4 regions of the Lysinibacillus zambalensis genome follow, and region 2 is predicted to be linked to each of the others. Evidence: riboswitches for the same ligand, from Rfam matches in the RefSeq annotation. Region 2 holds a riboswitch; each other region holds the start of a gene.

Region 1 (4,755 bases), on a different contig from region 2:
GATTATATTTTATCTTCCATTCTTGGTAAACATGAAGGTGATGTTCTTTACTGGGCAGGAAAAGACCTAGCTCGGAAGTTCCCATGTAAAAGTCAAGATGAACTTATCGCATTTTTCGCAGATGCCTGCTGGGGTAATTTAGAGCTTGTCAAGGAATCGAAGGATGGACGTACATTCCAGTTGACAAATGATTCAGAACTGTTACAAATCGGTCTTCGTAGCTTTAGACTCGAAGCAGGATTTATAGCTGAACAAATCCAGCAAGCAAAAGGTTACTTAACTGAATGCTATGATGAAAAACGTGAAAAGCAACAGAATGTTACATTTACAGTTAAATGGGACGTCAAGGAACGAATCATGAACACCGTTCCTTCAGAATAAAACGAAAAGGATTGTCATTCCAAATTTATGGATGACAATCCTTTTAATATTTATAGGTGGGCATGTCTTTCTTTTAAAAGTACATCTATTAACGAAATAAACGCTTCCAAAATATTTAGTGAGTATTGAATCATTTCCTCTAAGTTTTTGATTGACAGTTCATTCACTAATTTTTGTGCAGCCATATGTACTAATTCATGAGGTTGTTCTATATGAAGATATTCTGGCAAATTCCGATATTCCTCAAAATGGCCATAATACCATTCCCCAAACTTACATTCATGATGCGTTTTTATAATTTCTTTTAGGCCAGCCTTTTGTAAAGCATTTCTTAAAAAGCTTGCATGATCCATTAACCTTGCTGCCAATTGGCTAACTACCGTTTGCTCTTTAGGCTTACGGATTGTAGGAGCAATAGCTTTTAACATTTCAGATACTTGATTTTGTATTATATCCGAGAAGTCACTAGTATGAGATAATTCCGTCGTTGTTTCCGCTAAACGTCCTACAGCTATTACATTTTCTTCTGATGCGACTGTCATTTGATCAATGCCATGTGCTGCTTCTTCAATATTTTTACTTGTTACAGTCAAATTAGTAATATTGCTCTTCATGATACTTAAAAAGTCAGTTAAATAATGTTCGACTTCTTTAATATTTGTTATTGTATTATGTAATTTCTTATCAATGACTGATCGAATCTTCGTCATTTCTTGCAATGAACCTTTCGAGCTGTTAGCTAACTTCCCTACCTCCATCGCAACAACATTAAATCCTTTTCCATGTTCACCAGCACGTGCAGCTTCTATAGAGGCATTTAAGGATAGTAGTTGTGTTTGATCAGCAATCCCAGTCACACCTTTACCGATATCATCCATTTTAGTTATTTCATTATACAACTGCTCTGTTGAATGAGCTCCTTTAGACAACAACTCCTGAACCAGTTCACCTTTTGTAATGGACGCTTCCATTTCCTCTACAAGGAGTAATGAATGCTGTTTTATTTCTTGAATGTTTGCATTAACATTTTGCTCAACTGCAAGTATCTCTTCTGTATTTGACGACATTTCTTCACTCATTGCTGAAATATCCCCTACACTTGTTGAGACATTTTGAACCTTTAGCGCCGTTTGAAAATTAATTAACTCCATATGCGCTAGTACAAAGTCTAAAATCGCATTTTTCACATCAATACTGTCATGCTCAAGTTCTAATTCCAAAATTCGCTTTTTTAATATTTGTATTTCTAAATCGTTGTGTTGCTCAACGCTTTCATCCACTGGCTTTTGAAATAAACCGAATAACACCATATTAACTCCCACCTTCCCTTTGGAAAAACATGTCACATTTTATTATATAACAACTAAATTGGATAAAGTATGAAATTAATGTAAACAAAAATAGATGTGCCATTTAATGACACACCCTATTCATATTATATGTAAAGCGCTTGTTCTAAATTAAATTCGTCATGTAATGCAGTTGCTGCACGAATCATTTCGTCCTGAGGAACAACGACAGACACTTTTATTTCAGATGTACTTACCATTTTCACAGGGATATCTTCACGACGTAATCGATCAAACATACGGGCTGCCACTCCTGGGTTAGATGCCATTCCTGAGCCAATAATAGAGACTTTCGCTAAACCGATTTCAAAATCAGCAAAACTAAACCCTAGTGATACTTTACTATCTTCTAGGACACGTAATGCATCAGCGAACTCCTCTTTTAAAATAGTAAATGATACAGTCGGCTTTAAGCCATCAATTATTGCTTGTACGATTATATCAACGTTTATGCGATTTTCTGCAAGTATTGTGAACATATCTGCTAGCGAAGCATTAGAATAAGCATCATACCCTACCGTTAGGCGAATTACGTCTGACTCATAGGCAACACCACGTACAATTAAATTTTTCTCCATTTCAACTTCCTCCTTCAATAAAGTACCTTCTGTATCTTTTTCGCTTGACCGAATGATAACTGGGATTTGAAACTTCTTTGCTATTTCTACAGCCCGTGGGTGTAAAATTTGTGATCCTAAGTTTGATAGCTCTAGCATTTCATCATATGAAATTTCTTTTACCTTTTGTGCCCCAGCAATCTGACTTGGATCAGCTGTATAGACTCCATCCACATTCGTATAAATATCTACGCGCTCTGCCTCTAATGCTGCAGCAATAGCTAAAGCCGTCGTCTCCGCACCACCTTTACCAAGCGTCGTAATATTCCGTGAATTGCCGATCCCCTGTTCCCCTGCAACGACGACGATTTTCCCCTGAGTTAAATACTCTTCTATTCGAATAGCTTCTATCACATCAATTCGTGCATTGCCATACACCACATCGGTTTGAATACCTGCCTGCCAGCCTGTTAATGACACTGCATCATAACCTTCTTCCTGCAAAGCAATTGCCACTAATGCACTTGATAGTTGTGAGCTTGTTGACAATAGTGCGTCTAGTTCACGTTTAGACGCATTGTCTGATAGATTACAAGCCATCTTTGCTAATTCTTTAGACGTCCCTCTCATTGCTGTAGTGACAACGACAATATCAAAACCACTTTCCTTTTCTGCAATTACCTTTTTTGCAACATCTTGAATGTGTTCAGTTGATGCTAATGCAGCACCACCAAATTTCATCACAATTCTCTCCATTCTTTTCATTCTCCTTCGTATTTAATCATTTCGCTGATTATAAAGTAGCTAAAATTTTGCAGCTTTCACAAAAAACATCGCAAAAGCAAATAACATCCTTCAACTCTTAGGTAAGAGTAACAGCCTTGAAAAAATGTTGTTTCGAGAAATCTAAAAAGGCAGCTCTCACATAACGTGAAAGCCGCCTATAACATGTACAATAAAAGTAACTTGCGCATGTGTGATAGCTCTCCGAAACGTTTAGAATCGACAGTCTTACATCTCTTAAATGTAAAACCAGCACAGCATCGGAAACAACGATGCTCCACTTCGGCAAGTTCCCCTTTCATACATTTTCACTGGACTTGTTCGTCCTCGTATGTACTACTCTTGAACCTTGCACCTCTATCATCACTAAATAGTGATTGTATTTAATTGAATCTTAGCGAAGAAATTTCCAATTTAATAAGTAGAAACTACTTATAACTAAGATGCTGTGTATGACATTGCTATATTGAATAGCTATGTATATACAAACCTTAGCATACGTCTAATCCTTTGACAATGTCTCTTGATTAAAATCAATTTCACCTTGGCGTAATTGCCGCTGCCGCTTTGCTTTCGCGCAGAAAACATTTGTCGCTGTCGCTTTGCTTTCGCGCAGAAAACATTTGCCGCTGTCGCTTTGCTTTCGCTACAGATGAACAATGCGTCCAAAATCGGCTTTGTGCTTAGGTCTGCAGATATTTATTGTACGAAAGCGCAGTGCTAACGTAGCGACAGCGACACGAGGGCCGACACGAAATCGGTCATTTCGATAATACCACAGGACGTGGCGTTTTTACCGATGCAAGTCAGTTAGCCGTTATCACATGGATGCGATGGTTTTAGGCTAACATCCCCTCAGAACTCCTTTCCGATTCCATGACATCCGTCGGAGGCTCTATTTTCGTTCAGCAAATGTCTTTTGTACCAAAAGCGTAGCGACAGGTACAGGTGTTTGGACACCCACCGAAAAGGAATTCCATTTACACTCATCTCACTTACCCTTCAGAGGTAGTATTTTCTGCAGAATGAAAATAAGTATGGATATTGCTAGCTAGACTAGCCGGCATCCCAGCTTCCTGTAATGCTTGCACACTTGCCTCACGAATTTTTTTGACAGAGCCAAAATGCTTAAGTAATTGCTGTTTTCGCTTTGGACCAACTCCCTCTATTTGATCGAGGACAGATTGTATAGCATGCTTCTCGTGCTGCTGTCGTAAGAAAGTAATAGCAAAGCGGTGTACTTCGTCTTGAATTCGTTGCAGTAAATAGAAGCCATCACTTGTGCGCTTTAATGCAATTACTTCAGGTGGATCACCAAATAGAAGCTGAGACGTATTATGCTTGTCATCTTTTGCTAATCCGGCAATTGGAATGACAAGGCCGAGCTCATCCTCTAATACTTCCCGTGCGACTTCCATTTGCCCCTTCCCGCCATCAATTAGTACTAAATCTGGTAAAGGTAGACCTTCTTTTAATACTCGTGTGTAACGACGACGGATCACTTCCCGCATTGCCCCGTAATCATCGTGCTTGGCAGCTGTACGTGTTTTGTATTTTCGATACTCCTTCTTTGCAGGTTTTCCATCGATAAATACAACCATTGCAGATACAGCATCTGTTCCATGCATATGACTATTATCGAAAGCTTCGATCCGTAAAGGCACAGAAATGCCCATAGCTTCACC
Region 2 (4,755 bases):
ATTTTTTAGCACATTATGGTTATTGAATAAGTTAAATTGCTGAAATACCATGCCTAAATGTGTACGGTATTCCTGGATATTATGTTTTTCATCTAAAATATTTTCACCTTTATAAATAATTTGACCTCCACTTGGTGTTTCCAGTAAATTAATGCAGCGTAGTAATGTTGATTTACCTGAACCTGAAGAACCGATTAAGCAGACAACCTCGCCCTTTTCTACTTGGAAATTTACATCCTTTAACACTTCGTTACGCCCAAATGATTTACTTAAATGCTCTATTTTAATAACTGTCATTTATTAGCCCCCTATACTGCTTCTTTCTGTTCTTTTTGGTAGGCATCTGATCCATCCAGCCGTTTTTCTATATACAGTAAAATTCTTGATGCTGTGAATGTCATGATGAAATAAAGAACACATGCTACGAAGAAGGATTCAAAATAGCGGAAGTTATTACCTGCAATCGACTTTGTTTGGAAGAATAATTCCGTAACTCCAATAACGTTTAAAACTGCTGTATCTTTAATATTCATAATTAATTGGTTACCCGTTGCCGGCAATATATTTCGGGCAACTTGTGGTAATACAACATGTAGCATGATTTGAACATGATTCATACCAATAGCCGATGCAGCCTCGTACTGCCCTTGATCAATGGAAACAATTCCACCTCGTACGATTTCTGCCATATAAGCGCCTGTATTTAGTGAAACAACTACAATACCTGCTGTAATAAAGTGCATATTAATACCAAAAGCTATATCTAAGCCGAAATATACAACCATTGCTTGTACAATCATTGGTGTACCACGGAAGAATTCGACATAGCAAGTTAGTATAAAATTAATGAATTTTAAGCTATAAAATTTTACTCCCTTTTTACGAACTTTGATGGTATGCATAATTCCAATGAAAAATCCGATAAGTGCACCAATAATTGTACTAATAATCGAAATAAGTAATGTATAATACGCACCTCGTAAAAACATTTGCCAGTTGTTCTCAACAATAGAAATAATCCATTCAAGACTCATGATGTTCCTCCTAACAACGTCGTGTTGCTTTTTCGTTACAATCGTCTTAGCTATCTACTATTTTCATTGGGCCCCTGTTTCTTTTATCTTATGAAACAATTAGCTAAGACATTATTATAATTTAGTAAGATTCTAATATAATGATATTGCACGGACTAGTAGCTAGCCCGCGCAATTATATTATTGTGCTGCTGGTTGTTGGTGAATGGCTTCTTCCATAATTTTTTGGCGATCATCTTCAGAAATACCTTTTAAGATTTCATTTATCTTCTCAAGGTTTGCATCACCTTTACGTAAACCAACTGCGATCGATGTATTTGAAATGTCTGTATCGAAGCCTTCTTCAAATTTTACATATGTTAATTTATCGTTTGCAGCAGCAGCGGAAATACCTTCTGGACGTTCTGCTACATAGCCATCAATTTTTCCAGCTTCTAATGCAACTCGCATTGCTGGGAAGCTATCCATTGCTGTTTGTTTTTTTACATCTTTGATTTGATCAATAACAGTGTAGTTAGATGTATTTAACTGTGATGTAATTTTTGCACCAGAGAAATCTTGGATAGATGTTGCTTTTTCATATTTACTACCTTTTTTAATTACCATTACAAAATCAGACGTATAGTAGTTTTCTGTGAAGTCGATCGTTTGCTTACGTTCCTCAGTAGGTGACATACCTGCAATAATAGCATCGATTTTATTTGATTGTAGAGCTGGTACTAAACCATCCCATTCCAATTTTACGATAACCAATTCTTTTCCTAAGCCTTCAGCTATTTTTTTCGCCATTTGTACATCATAACCGCCTGCATATTCTGCATTATCGGCAATTTTTACTGCATCATTTGCATCACCTTGCTGCGTCCAGTTAAACGGAGCATAACTTGCTTCCATTCCGATACGGAATTCGCCGCCAGCTTCCTCGTTGTTCGTATTGCCCCCCTCATTACTAGATGACGACGGCTCCTTCTTGTCACTTGTACCACATGCAGCTAGCAAAATTGCAGTCACTACGGTCAACATTACTACTAACCAATTTCTTTTCATGTAAAACTCCCCCTTTTTTCTGTAAAAAAATAAGACAACTGTACTAAAAAAGCCTAAGCTCTGAACTTAGGTCTTACTTTTTCAACAGTTGCCCAAATCCTCACTATAATTCCATCATTCCGAGATAGCACAACCTAGTAAACCTGGAAAAATTCACTAGGACAGTCCTGCACTTATTCACTGCAGGCCCAGCATAAAAGTACGAGCTCCTTTTACACTTCGGCGATAGTTCCTTCTTCATTGCGTCTTCGCTTGCTTGTACTCAACAATGAACTAATAAATACCGCGCCTCTACCTCACAATATAAAAACGTGAGGTTTGAATATTTAATTGATTATTAAGATACTACTATAAAACTAGCTTATTCGTCAAGATAATTTCATTACTTTTCTGACTAATTACAATATTAGGGTTTTTTATCCTTTTTAAAGAAAATCCGCAAATAATTAATACTTAACATACTTTCTATTAATTCAAAAGAAATTGTTAATCAGTAAAAATAATAGCCTTTATACTATATGCAACTTGGTGAAGCTTTCGAAAGCGGTGGGATAACCTGCCCATTGATTCGATTCTTATCCATCGGTCTCGGTCCGGCTCCTCTTTCCGTCGTATCGATTGCTTTATCCGTCGCTTCGGTTCTACTTTCCGTCGCTTTGTTTTCTTTCCGTCGGTCCGGCTTTTCTTTCCGTCGTTTCGGCTCTTCTTTCCGTCGCTCTACTTCCTTTCCGTCACTTCAGCCCTTTTATCCGTCATTCTGGATCCTCATTCCGTCGCTCCGATTACTTTAACCTTCTCTTCCTCAAATTTTCCACACAAGAAAAAAACCTTGCGAAACAAAGTTCGCAAGGTTTTAAGAAACTCAGGAATTAAGAATTTAATAATAAATCTTCTGGGTTTTCAAGTAGTTCTTTAACAGTTTTAAGGAAGCCTACAGAATCTTTACCATCGATAATACGGTGGTCGTAAGAAAGTGCTAAGTACATCATTGGGCGAATTTCAACTTCACCATTCACTTCAACTGGACGTTTTTTGATAGTATGCATACCAAGGATACCAGCTTGTGTACCATTCATGATAGGTGTAGACATTAATGAACCGAATACTCCACCATTTGTAATTGTGAATGAGCCACCTTGAAGATCACCTAAACCTAATTTTTTGTCGCGTGCTTTTTTCGCTAGATCTGCAATTGAATCTTCAATTTCTGCAAAGTTTTTGCGGTCAGCGTCACGTACAACTGGTACTACTAATCCTTCTTCTGTTGATACAGCTACACCGATATCGAAGAAGTTGTTTAAGTGAATTTCATCACCAACGATTTGTGCATTCACATATGGGTATTTTTTAAGTGCTGCAACTACAGCTTTTGTGAAGAATGACATGAAACCAAGTTTAGAGCCAGTTGACTCGAAGAATTGGTCTTTTTTACGAGAACGTAAAGCCATAACGTTTGTCATATCTACTTCGTTGAATGTTGTTAACATTGCTGTAGATTGTTTTACTTCAAGTAAGCGTTTTGCAATTGTTTGGCGACGACGGCTCATTTTTTCAATTGTCACACGTGAATCATCAACAGCTGCTACTGCTTTAGGTGCTGCTGGAGCTGCTTGTGGTGCTGCAACTGGAGCTGTACCATGAGCTGCAACGTCTTGTACACGTACGCGGCCTTGTGGATCTACTGGAGATACAGCAGCAAGGTCAATACCTTTTTCACGAGCAAGTTTACGTGCTGCTGGAGACGCGATTACACGCTCACCAGAAGTTTCTACTACAACTGGAGCTGCTGCGACTGGAGCAGGTGCTGCTTGTGGTGCTGCTGGAGCTGCCTCAACTGGAGCTGCTGCAACTGGAGCAGGTGCTGCACCTTCGCCAGCTTCTACAACTGCGATTACTTGACCTACAAGTACAGTATCGCCTTCTTCAGCTAAAATTTGAGTTAAAACTCCTGCTTCTTCAGAAATGATTTCAGCGTTTACTTTGTCTGTTTCAAGTTCAACGATGAATTCACCCTTTTCAACGCGATCGCCCACTTTTTTTACCCACTGTGCGATACTACCTTCTGTAATCGATTCTGCTAATTCAGGGACTTTAATTTCAGCCACTTTCATTTCCTCCTTTAATTAACGTGCATTGGTGCACATCAATGGGCTACTGCCTAAGCAAGTAGCCCGGCTCTCAAAAATATTTAATATGTGATTATTTAACCTTTACAGGCTCAGCAACTGCTTCTTCTACAAGTGCGGCTTGAGCTGCTTTATGAGAATCTGCATCACCTTCAGAAGTTGAGCTCATTGCAGGACGGCCTACATAACGTAGCTTTTTACCTTCTGAAAGGTCGTGTAATGTTTCTAATGCATAATTCCAAGAACCTTGGTTTTTAGGCTCTTCTTGTACCCAAACGATTTCTTTTACATTAGGATACTTAGCAATAATACCAGCAACTTGCTCTTTTGGGAATGGGTAAAGTTGTTCTACACGAGCAATGTGTAGGTGATCGAATCCTTCACCGTCTTTAATACGGTCTGCGATGTCGATCATGACTTTACCTGAACCTAAAACAATGCGTTCTACAGCTTCTGGTTTTGAACCTAGGCCTGGTTGTTCAATTACTTCTTGGAATGAACCATTTGCTAATTGATCAGCATTTGCTGCAGCTAATGGGTGACGAAGT
Region 3 (4,755 bases), on a different contig from region 2:
GCTCACGTTAACTTTATTTCAGCAAGTGTCCAAACACTCGCTGAAATAAGATTATGAGCTACCTTTTTTAATTTACATATTCATTTTTAGAAGCTCTAAATGAACATAAGAAGAGTATGAATGCTACGACAACAAATAACCAACCAGTGATATCCCAGCCACCAAATATATCATGTAAATAACCAAATAAAATTGGACCGATTGCGGCTAATAAATATCCTAATGATTGTGCAAAACCTGATAAATCAGCTGCCTCAAAAGCGGTACGGGTACGTAATGTAAAGAACATCATCGCTAATGAGAATGAAGCTCCTCCGGCTAAGCCTAGTAGTACCATCCAAAGTATAGCGAGGTTCGTCCATTCCATTACTAGTCCGATAAAGCCAATTAAGTAAAATGCCGTAAACATGAATACGAGAGGTCGTTGAGATGTCATTTTACTAGCAATAATAGGCACAGCTAAGGCCATTGGGACTTGTGAAAATTGCATGATGGAAAACATCCATCCTGCACGATCTGCAGCTAATCCTTGTGCTATATATATTTCAGGAATCCAAGCAGCGGTTGTATAGAATAATAACGACTGAAATCCCATAGCTCCCGCTACTGCCCAAGTAACAGGTGATTTCCATAAAGGTGTACGTTCTTTCGTAGTTTTAACATTAGGCTCCGGCTTATTAAATTTCAACTGTGGAATCCAAATTAAAATGGTTAACGCCACAAGAACAAGTGCGACTGCCAGAGCACCTTGCCAGCCAATGGATGAATGGGCAACAGGATAGCTAACGCCAGCGCCAAGCCCAGCTGTCAAATTCATCGACATTGTGAAAAATGCCATAAGCAAACCTACGTGATAAGGAAACTTCAATTTAAGTAATCCTGGAATAAGTACGTTACCGAATGAAATGGCTATACCAATTAGCGCAGTGCCAAATACGAGCAAACTAGTTGTGCCGAGGGAGCGTAGTACAATCCCTAATGCCAAAAGAATAGTCGATAAAAATAATGTTAGTTCTAGCCCGATTTTACGTGCGACAATTGGTACAAAAGGTGAGATAATTGCAAAAGCTAGCAATGGGATTGTTGTTAGAAAACCCGCTAATGCATAGGATATGCCGAGGTCTTCTCGGATAAAGGAAATAATAGGTCCAACAACTGTTAGTGGCATCCGTAATGTCGAGGCAATACAAATTACGCCGATCACTAGTAATAAGGTTGTACCTTTCCAGTTAATTTTCCTGCTAGGATAAGTATCGTTATGTTCACGAGTAGTCAAATAAATCCCCCCTGTTAGAACAATTATGATTGAACCACTATACCACTTTATCACAATAATAAAAATAGTTGAAAATTCACAAAATATAGAATGTTACTCGGGTTGTTGAAATGCCATATGTCATATGTTAGAATAATATTCATCATAAATTTAATAATATGCCTCATGTTTATATTGAGGTAGAGGTCGCGGTATTTAAGAGTATGCTAATGGAAATGACAAGCATTTAAGATATTAGTTGAAAGGAAATACTGCCGAAGTGTGAGGGGACTTGAAAACCTCATGCTGGGGCTGTCTCCGAAAGGAACAGAACTGTCACGTTTGGACAACGTGTTGAGCTATCATTTTGAAAGAACAGAGGATTCTTAGCCATCACTGCCGTTCATGTGATGGCATTTTTTTCGCCTCTTAAAAGGAAGGAAGCTAAATTGTGAGTGAAATAAAAGTCAATCAGCTCGGCCATAAAGCGCCAAAGTTGAAAAAAGAATTAAAAAGCCGTCACATTACAATGATTTCATTAGGCGGTACAATCGGTACAGGATTGTTTTTAGCTAGTGGTGGTGCCATTGCACAGGCAGGCCCTGGCGGTGCGCTTCTTGCTTATGCATTAATCGGTATTATGGTTTATTTTTTAATGACGAGCTTAGGCGAAATGGCAGCCTATATGCCATCATCGGGCTCATTTAGTACGTATGCTACAAAATTTGTGGATCCAGCTTTAGGTTTTGCACTTGGTTGGAACTATTGGTACAACTGGGCAATTACAATTGCGGCAGAAATTTCAGCTGTATCATTGATTATGAAATATTGGTTCCCAGATAGCTCTTCAGCACTTTGGACTGTTTTATTTATTGCTGTCGTTTTATCGTTCAATCTATTATCGGTAAAAAGCTATGGTGAAAGTGAATATTGGTTTGCCATGATAAAGGTTGTAACTGTAATCATTTTTATTATCATCAGTTTCTTAATGATATTTGGTATTTTAGGAGGAAATGCTCCGGTAGGCTTTACGAATTTCTTTATTAGTGATGGACCATTCCACGGTGGTTTCCTTGCTACATTTGGTATTTTCTTAGCTGCGGGATTCTCGTTCCAAGGAACAGAATTACTTGGAATAACAGCGGGTGAAACAGATGATCCTGGTAAAAATATTCCGAAAGCTGTTAAGTCCGTTTTCTGGCGAATTCTTTTATTCTATATTTTAGCGATCGGTGCAATTGGTTTGTTAATTCCGTTTACAGACGCACGTTTGCTATCTGAAGATATCGCTGTTTCACCGTTTACACTGGTGTTCGACCGTTTAGGAATTGCCTTTGCCGCATCATTGATGAATGCTATTATTCTAACGGCAATGCTGTCAGCAGGGAATTCAGGGCTGTACGCATCTTCTCGTATGCTTTGGCAATTAGCGGTAGATGGACATGCACCTAAATTTTTCGCTAAACTAAGCCGTCGAGGTATTCCAATTTACGCATTACTGGCGACTTTAGCTGTAGGCTCTCTAGCATTTTTAGCTTCATTCTTTGGTGATGGTGTGGTCTACATGTGGCTTCTAAATGCCTCTGGGATGTCAGGCTTCATTGCTTGGCTAGGAATTGCATTTAGCCATTATCGTTTCCGTCGAGCGTTCGACGTACAGGGCTTAGATCCGAAATTGTTACCGTATAAAGCGAAATTATTCCCATTCGGTCCGCTATTTGCCTTTACGGTTTGTATGATTGTTGTTATTGGACAAAACTACAATGCCTTTATGGGTGGTTCAGTAGATTGGTACGGAGTCCTTGTCTCGTATATCGGTATTCCACTGTTCTTACTGTTATGGCTTGGCTATAAAATTAAGCATAAAACAAAAATGCTTCCACTTGAGCAATGTGATTTAAAAGTAGATTAATAAATAATAAACTGTCCTGTGAGCCATAGAAAATGGCTTGCAGGGCAGTTTTTTTTAGTTAAAAAATGAATTGGCAAGCTCAAACATACAATCTTGTCAGAGAAAAATTAAATCCTTTAAGCCCAAAACCCCCCATCCCCATAATAGTAATCATTGATCCGTTTTTTTATTTTAGGATCTTCAGATAAAATTACTGGAGAAAATAAAAGTGGACTTTAGCTTTTCAGACCGTCCCTCCATTTTTGGTGCCCAACCTTAATATGGTAAACTGTTTTAGAATGAATAACCACCAAATTTTGGTTATGGCATTTGTTGAAACGTATATCGTTTATCTTCATTCAGTAGAAATAGCTGTACGTAAAAGCATAATAGGTGAGAACAAATAATCACAGGAGGGGGAAAGATGATAGACTATCCATTTTTACAAAACAGATTGAAAAAAGAAAAGATAAATACCTTTTTAATTAATAGTCACGGTAAAACGATATTTCGATACTATAAAAACAAGAAACAACAACAGAAACTTCATAAAATTAATTCTTGTACAAAGGGTATTCTTTCAATTCTATTTGGCATTGCAATAGATCGTAAATATTTGGCATCTGTTCATATACCTGTCCATTCTTTTTTTCCTGAACTATTCGAACGACAAGATGACAAACGTAAAATGGATATGACAATATATCACCTTTTAACAATGACAGAAGGATTAGATTTCCCGGAATTCGGAGAATGGAATTGTTTTGCTCCTATGGTATTTCATTCTGATATAGTAAAATTTATAATAAATCGTCCGATGGTACATCCAGTGGGTACGCATATGAATTATAACTCGGGTTGCTCCCATATACTATCTGCTATATTGCAGCAAGTTACGAGTATGAAAACAAAAGAATTTGCCAATCGTTATTTATTTCAACCATTAGGTATTCAAGAATATCAGTGGTACGAGGATAAGAAGAAAATTAGTAAAGGGGCAGATGGTCTTTTATTAAAGGCAGAAGATATGATGAAAGTGGGGCTCTTAGTTTTAAAGAAAGGCGTATATAACGAGAAAAGGATAGTTTCGGAGGATTGGATTAATCATTCGATAAAGCCGAATTTAATGACTTATGAAAAAATCGGTTATTACGGGATGCATTGGTGGGTAAATAAACAGAATGAAACTAAAGCTTTTTCGGAAGATAATCACTATTTTTTTGCATTAGGCTTTGGGGGGCAATATATTTTTATTTGGCCAAAGGAAGAACTAGTTATTACTATCACAGGTGATTTGTATGAAACTAGTTTATTACCGCTTCAATTAATAAAGGATCACATCTTGAGATAATCGTTATGATGATGAGCCAATAAAATGAAATTTTTACATTTTAGAATAGAGGTGCATGGAAGTGCAAAAGCGCATTTTACTAGTAGAAGATGATGAAGCCATTCGTGAAATGGTAGAAAGCTATTTAACGATGGAGGGATTCCTTGTCACCTCTGCAGTAAATGGAGAAGAAGCAGTACAAAATTGTTTAAACAATCTCTTTGATTTAGTAATCTTGGATATTATGATACCGAAGCTTAATGGATTAGAAGTTTTAAA
Region 4 (4,755 bases), 420 kb from region 2:
TAGCCCTGGAATTAATAAGTATCGAATTATTTTCATTTCTCTTTTACGGAAGAAGTAATACACGATCACTGACAAATTGACAAACATAAATCCTGCTAGGCCTCCAAAGTTCATTAATTCTGCTATAAAATTTGCTGATAAAAACAGCGCTCCTAAAACACTAATCACACACATCAATAAAATATTGTATACCGGTGTTTGATATTTTGGATGTAAATGTGTGAAAAACTTTTTCGAAAGTACCTCATCACGCCCCATACTAAACATTAAACGAGATGCACTTGCTTGTCCTGTTAAACCAGCTGTCACTGTTGATACAATAATCGCAACCGTATAAAGAGTTGCAAGAACTGCACCACCTGCTTTTTCCGCTACATCAAATAAAGCCGTATCAGCTGAACTAAAGTTTGTAACATCAGGCCATACGAGCTGAGCTACATATGCTTGCACAATAAAAATAAGTCCTCCGATTAAACAAGCTAAAATAGCTGCCTTCCAAATATCCTCTTTTGGATTGACTGCCTCTTCTGAAAGTGTTGTAATCGAATCGAACCCTAAAAATGAGAAGCAGGCCATTGCTGCACCAGAAATAATTGCAGACATAACGAATTTTTCATCGTTGAAAAACGGTACAACAGTAAAGAGCGACGTATTACTTTCCGCACCGACAATTGTCTTTACACAAAAAATCACAAAAATAACGACTACAATTCCCATAAACATAACGAGGATTTGATTTGTTTTTGCTGCGATGCCAATACCTAGAATATTGACAGTAGTTATAATACCTGCAATTAATAACACCCATACCCAATACGGAACAGTTGGTATTAATGCATTCGCATATGAAGCACCTACCATGAATACAATGAGTGGCACTAAAACATAATCCATAAACATTGCCCAACCTGCAAAAAAACCTAAATGCGGATTGATTGCACGCTGGGTATATGTATAAGTTGATCCTCCATTTGGAAAAACAGCAGCCATGCGACCGTAACTATATGCAGAAAACATCATTGCAACCATAGCAATCAAGTAGGCTAATGGCAACATCCCACCTGTAGACTCTGCTGCAAAGCCATAAATATAAGCTGGCGCAATCGGTGTCATAAAAGCAATACCATAAATGACTAAATCTTTTAATGTTAAAACACGCTTTAACTGTGGTGTATGATCATTTGGTGTTTGACTCATAGTCCATTTCCTCTCATAGATTCATTGGTTCGCGTTTTGAGAGTTCTTCCGTTACTATATCAATTACTTCATCTGTACTCATCACTTGGCAATAAATTTGATTCATAATCATAATTTCAGCATCATGAAGCTGTTGCGTTGCAGCTGCACATGCATCTTCAACTAAAATAACTTCAAATCCTGCGTCAGCTAAACTTCGAACTGTTGAAGCAACACATTGATCTGTTACAACACCTGTACAAACTACTGTTTCAATGCCCATATTACGCAGTAAAAATTCATAATTCGTACCACTTAATACGCTATCTGTCGTTTTATTTACAACAATTTCGTCATCAAGAGGCTTTAATTCATCCACCATCTCCGCTCCTGGGTCACCGATTGGCAATAAAATATTGTTCCATCCTGTCCGGCGTTGTACAGGAGAACGATCTCGTCCATCTTTATGATGGCAAGCAATGCGACCAAATGTTACTTCTAATTTATTAGTACGGAAAAAATCTAAAAGCTTTTTATTGTTCGGAATCGTTAAATTGTCGATACGATCAAAAAAGTATTCCCACTGATCAAACATGCCCTTTTCTCTTGCAACCTGCGCGTCTAATCCGTCTCGGCTAATAAACTGATGTTGCATGTCTACTATTAGTAATGCTGTTTTATCAGGGTTCACGTTTATTTTTTGACCGTCAGTCGGTAAAAATTCATAGTATAATGTTGATGTATTATCCATAAAATCCCCTCCAAAATATATAGATAAATAAAAAACAGACTCTTTGTGCAAAAGAATCTGTCTAACACAAAAATGACCTACTCATTTCTAAAATGAATCGACCATTTAAAATTCCCACTGTTTGTCTAAACAGAGATAGCACAACTTCATAAACACGTATGCTTACGAAGACAGTCCTGCAACTATTCGCTACAGACCCAGTATATGATGGCGAGAACTCATCACATACTTCGGCGACACTTCCTTCTATCTAACTTCTTCATCTTCTCGGACTCCATTAGGTACTGTTAACTGCCGCGCCTCTACCTCACTATCAGAAAAGTGAGGCTTATTTAATTATTTGAAATAATTATATTATTACATTTTTTATATGTCAACTTTAAAATCTACTATATTTTTATAAGATTTATCGCACACAACCACAAAAATGACAATCTAAACACTTTAAACAATAACTATTTCCCAATATACATCAACAATTGTATAAGCATTTAATTATTCACCTAACGGCATCCACCCCTTTAGGAATATTTTGGGCTACCATAAATCATAGTGGATTCATGACCCCGGGGGCGACTAACGCAGTATAAAATTGTTCGAAGTGGGAGGGATACCCCCCACGCAATTTTAAAAAATATGTTTGTCCTATAGAAAAAACTATCTAAACATAGTAAAAAAATTCTCAGAAAAACAAGCTTCTATTTAAGTAGTCTATTAATACACAAAAAATGCCCTACTTATATTACCAGCTATAAGAAAGGCACCCTCTAAAATTATATTCAGTTTTATTGAGCATATAATTTTACTTCTACGCTACTAAAAACATCATGATATTAAACAGTAATAAAAGGTTGCAGCAGCCACACTAGGCAATCCCTTTTTGATAAGCGACTCTATTAAGTTGAAGAATTATTTCATTATGTATCTAAACTTGATTACCTCAAATCTTTCTTTTTTCTTCTTTTCTGCTTTTTGACTCTTTTACATAATTAATATAGTTACCTGTTCCTTCTATTGCTGAAACTGCAATGATGGCCCATTCTAGTGGATTAACATCTCTTAGTGATTCCTTTCCATAGAATAATGTAATGCTAGCAATAAACCCATAGAGAATTGCTTTAGAAAAATACTCCCAAACAGGAGAATAATTTTCCAAATTAATTTTTTTGTATATTTTGTCTATTAAAATTACAATTCCTAAAATTATAATTACGGTTATAATCATTTCCGTCTTCATAGTACGCCTCCATAGAAAATTTCAACAAATTTTTCATCATATAATTTCTTCGAAAATATCTTCAATCCTTTATGTAACGAAAAAGGACGAATTCTACTACTGGAAGAACCTCGGTCAATACTATCATAATAAAGGTTTTCACTTACATAAAGATTAAATGTTGTACTAGCAAGTTGAACCCTCATACGCTTCCACAAATCTGAAAAAATGATTAGCTTGTCTCTATAGAATCTTTCACAGGATTCTTTTGCATTTTTAAATATGCAAGAGTATGCAAAAACTTTACCGCTTTCAATCAGTGAATCCTTTTCTTTCGCAACCTTTACTTCACTCCTAATTAATTTTTTTCAACACGCATTGTTCTACCTACCGTAATCTTTGTCGAATCAATCGCTAGCAGTAATTTTTCAAGGAAAGGGAGCGTTTGGCCCTACGATTTAATCGATTGACAATCTTTAAGAATTAGGACTAGTGAGGTTTGTCAGTTCAGGAAACAATCGACCACCATTGGAATGAAATCATACTACTGTATTTTTACTTAACCCATTATTTAAAGAGATTTGTGGATGTACATATTTATCATCACCTTCTTCAAACACTATATGGTATAAATACAAAGAAGCTAATCTTCCCTTTAATAGAACTATGTCCAAACTATCGCTAAACTAATTAAAAAGTGTAATCAGAGTACCCGTATAATTCTTTGAGTTATTATAAAATTGAATTACCAATACTTTGCGCATTACTTTTTAATTTTTTTAAATAATATTCTAATTGATTCTCTTTAAAATTTGTTTCTGCCATAAATACACTTAATACCGCTACTGTCGCATCATTTGAAGCATTAATAATCGGAACCGATATACCAATAGCTCCTTGTACATGCTCACTATTCGTATAGCAGTATCCTTTTTCACAAATTTCTTCTAACGATTTTTCAAGTCCTTCTATTGTTGTAATGCTATTTTTTGTATGCGCATCCAGCTCTAATTCTGCTAAAGTTTTTGCTCGCTCTTGTAGATTCAGCTGTTTTATAAAATACGCAAGATGGGTTTTCCCAGCTGTTCCCGTCGGTAGTTTATATACATAACCTAGCTTTTCAGCCCATTTCAAAGTAATTGGGCTTTCTTCCTTCTCAACAAATGAATAAGTCATTTGGTCACTATACATCACACTTAAATACACTGATTCTTGAAATTCCTTGGCTAACTTTTGCATATATGGCTTTGCAATTATACGAAGATCTTGCTCTACCATATTATACAATTTAAGAATATTCGGTGGATTCAATCTATATTTTTTCGATTCTTCTCGTTTAATAAAACCTGTATTATTTAGCGCTTCAACTAATCTATACGCCGAAGTCAAGCTAATATCTAACCCTTTTGCCACATCCGACACAGCTAAAGATCTTTCACTCGCAAATAGCATCAGAGCATTCAACGTACGTTCAGCCACTAACGAGCTTTTACTTGTATTATTCATCCAAACACCTTCTTTTAATATTCCATTAACCTATATGTAAATTACCTTTAAAGCCTACTTGAAGATTATAGCATGGCTTATTATAGTAAGATTATGTGTAGAAACA

What was found. Region 2 has a riboswitch for lysine ahead of ABNX05_RS00240 (transporter substrate-binding domain-containing protein). Riboswitches for the same ligand answer to the same signal wherever they lie in the genome.
Region 1: it holds a riboswitch for lysine, as region 2 does, so the genes downstream of both, ABNX05_RS08250 (aspartate kinase) here and ABNX05_RS00240 (transporter substrate-binding domain-containing protein) in region 2, are expected to answer to the same signal.
Region 3: it holds a riboswitch for lysine, as region 2 does, so the genes downstream of both, ABNX05_RS21760 (amino acid permease) here and ABNX05_RS00240 (transporter substrate-binding domain-containing protein) in region 2, are expected to answer to the same signal.
Region 4: it holds a riboswitch for lysine, as region 2 does, so the genes downstream of both, ABNX05_RS02270 (cysteine hydrolase family protein) here and ABNX05_RS00240 (transporter substrate-binding domain-containing protein) in region 2, are expected to answer to the same signal.

What each region holds. Positions count from the first base shown of each region.
Region 1 covers NZ_JBEGDG010000004.1:238,949-243,703, reverse strand. The annotation lists gene ABNX05_RS08260 (YslB family protein) at 1-381, shown strand, start outside; gene ABNX05_RS08255 (methyl-accepting chemotaxis protein) at 432-1,691, opposite strand; gene ABNX05_RS08250 (aspartate kinase) at 1,817-3,043, opposite strand; lysine riboswitch at 3,260-3,438, opposite strand; gene uvrC (excinuclease ABC subunit UvrC) at 4,066-4,755, opposite strand, start outside.
Region 2 covers NZ_JBEGDG010000001.1:45,315-50,069, reverse strand. The annotation lists gene ABNX05_RS00250 (amino acid ABC transporter ATP-binding protein) at 1-297, opposite strand, end outside; gene ABNX05_RS00245 (amino acid ABC transporter permease) at 309-1,034, opposite strand; gene ABNX05_RS00240 (transporter substrate-binding domain-containing protein) at 1,215-2,081, opposite strand; lysine riboswitch at 2,199-2,383, opposite strand; gene odhB (2-oxoglutarate dehydrogenase complex dihydrolipoyllysine-residue succinyltransferase) at 2,951-4,186, opposite strand; gene ABNX05_RS00230 (2-oxoglutarate dehydrogenase E1 component) at 4,281-4,755, opposite strand, start outside.
Region 3 covers NZ_JBEGDG010000023.1:63,132-67,886, reverse strand. The annotation lists gene ABNX05_RS21765 (CynX/NimT family MFS transporter) at 68-1,300, opposite strand; lysine riboswitch at 1,449-1,625, shown strand; gene ABNX05_RS21760 (amino acid permease) at 1,707-3,167, shown strand; gene ABNX05_RS21755 (serine hydrolase domain-containing protein) at 3,571-4,497, shown strand; gene ABNX05_RS21750 (response regulator transcription factor) at 4,559-4,755, shown strand, end outside.
Region 4 covers NZ_JBEGDG010000001.1:463,947-468,701, forward strand. The annotation lists gene ABNX05_RS02265 (APC family permease) at 1-1,197, opposite strand, end outside; gene ABNX05_RS02270 (cysteine hydrolase family protein) at 1,211-1,927, opposite strand; lysine riboswitch at 2,056-2,240, opposite strand; gene ABNX05_RS02275 (hypothetical protein) at 2,868-3,164, opposite strand; gene ABNX05_RS02280 (IclR family transcriptional regulator) at 3,876-4,649, opposite strand.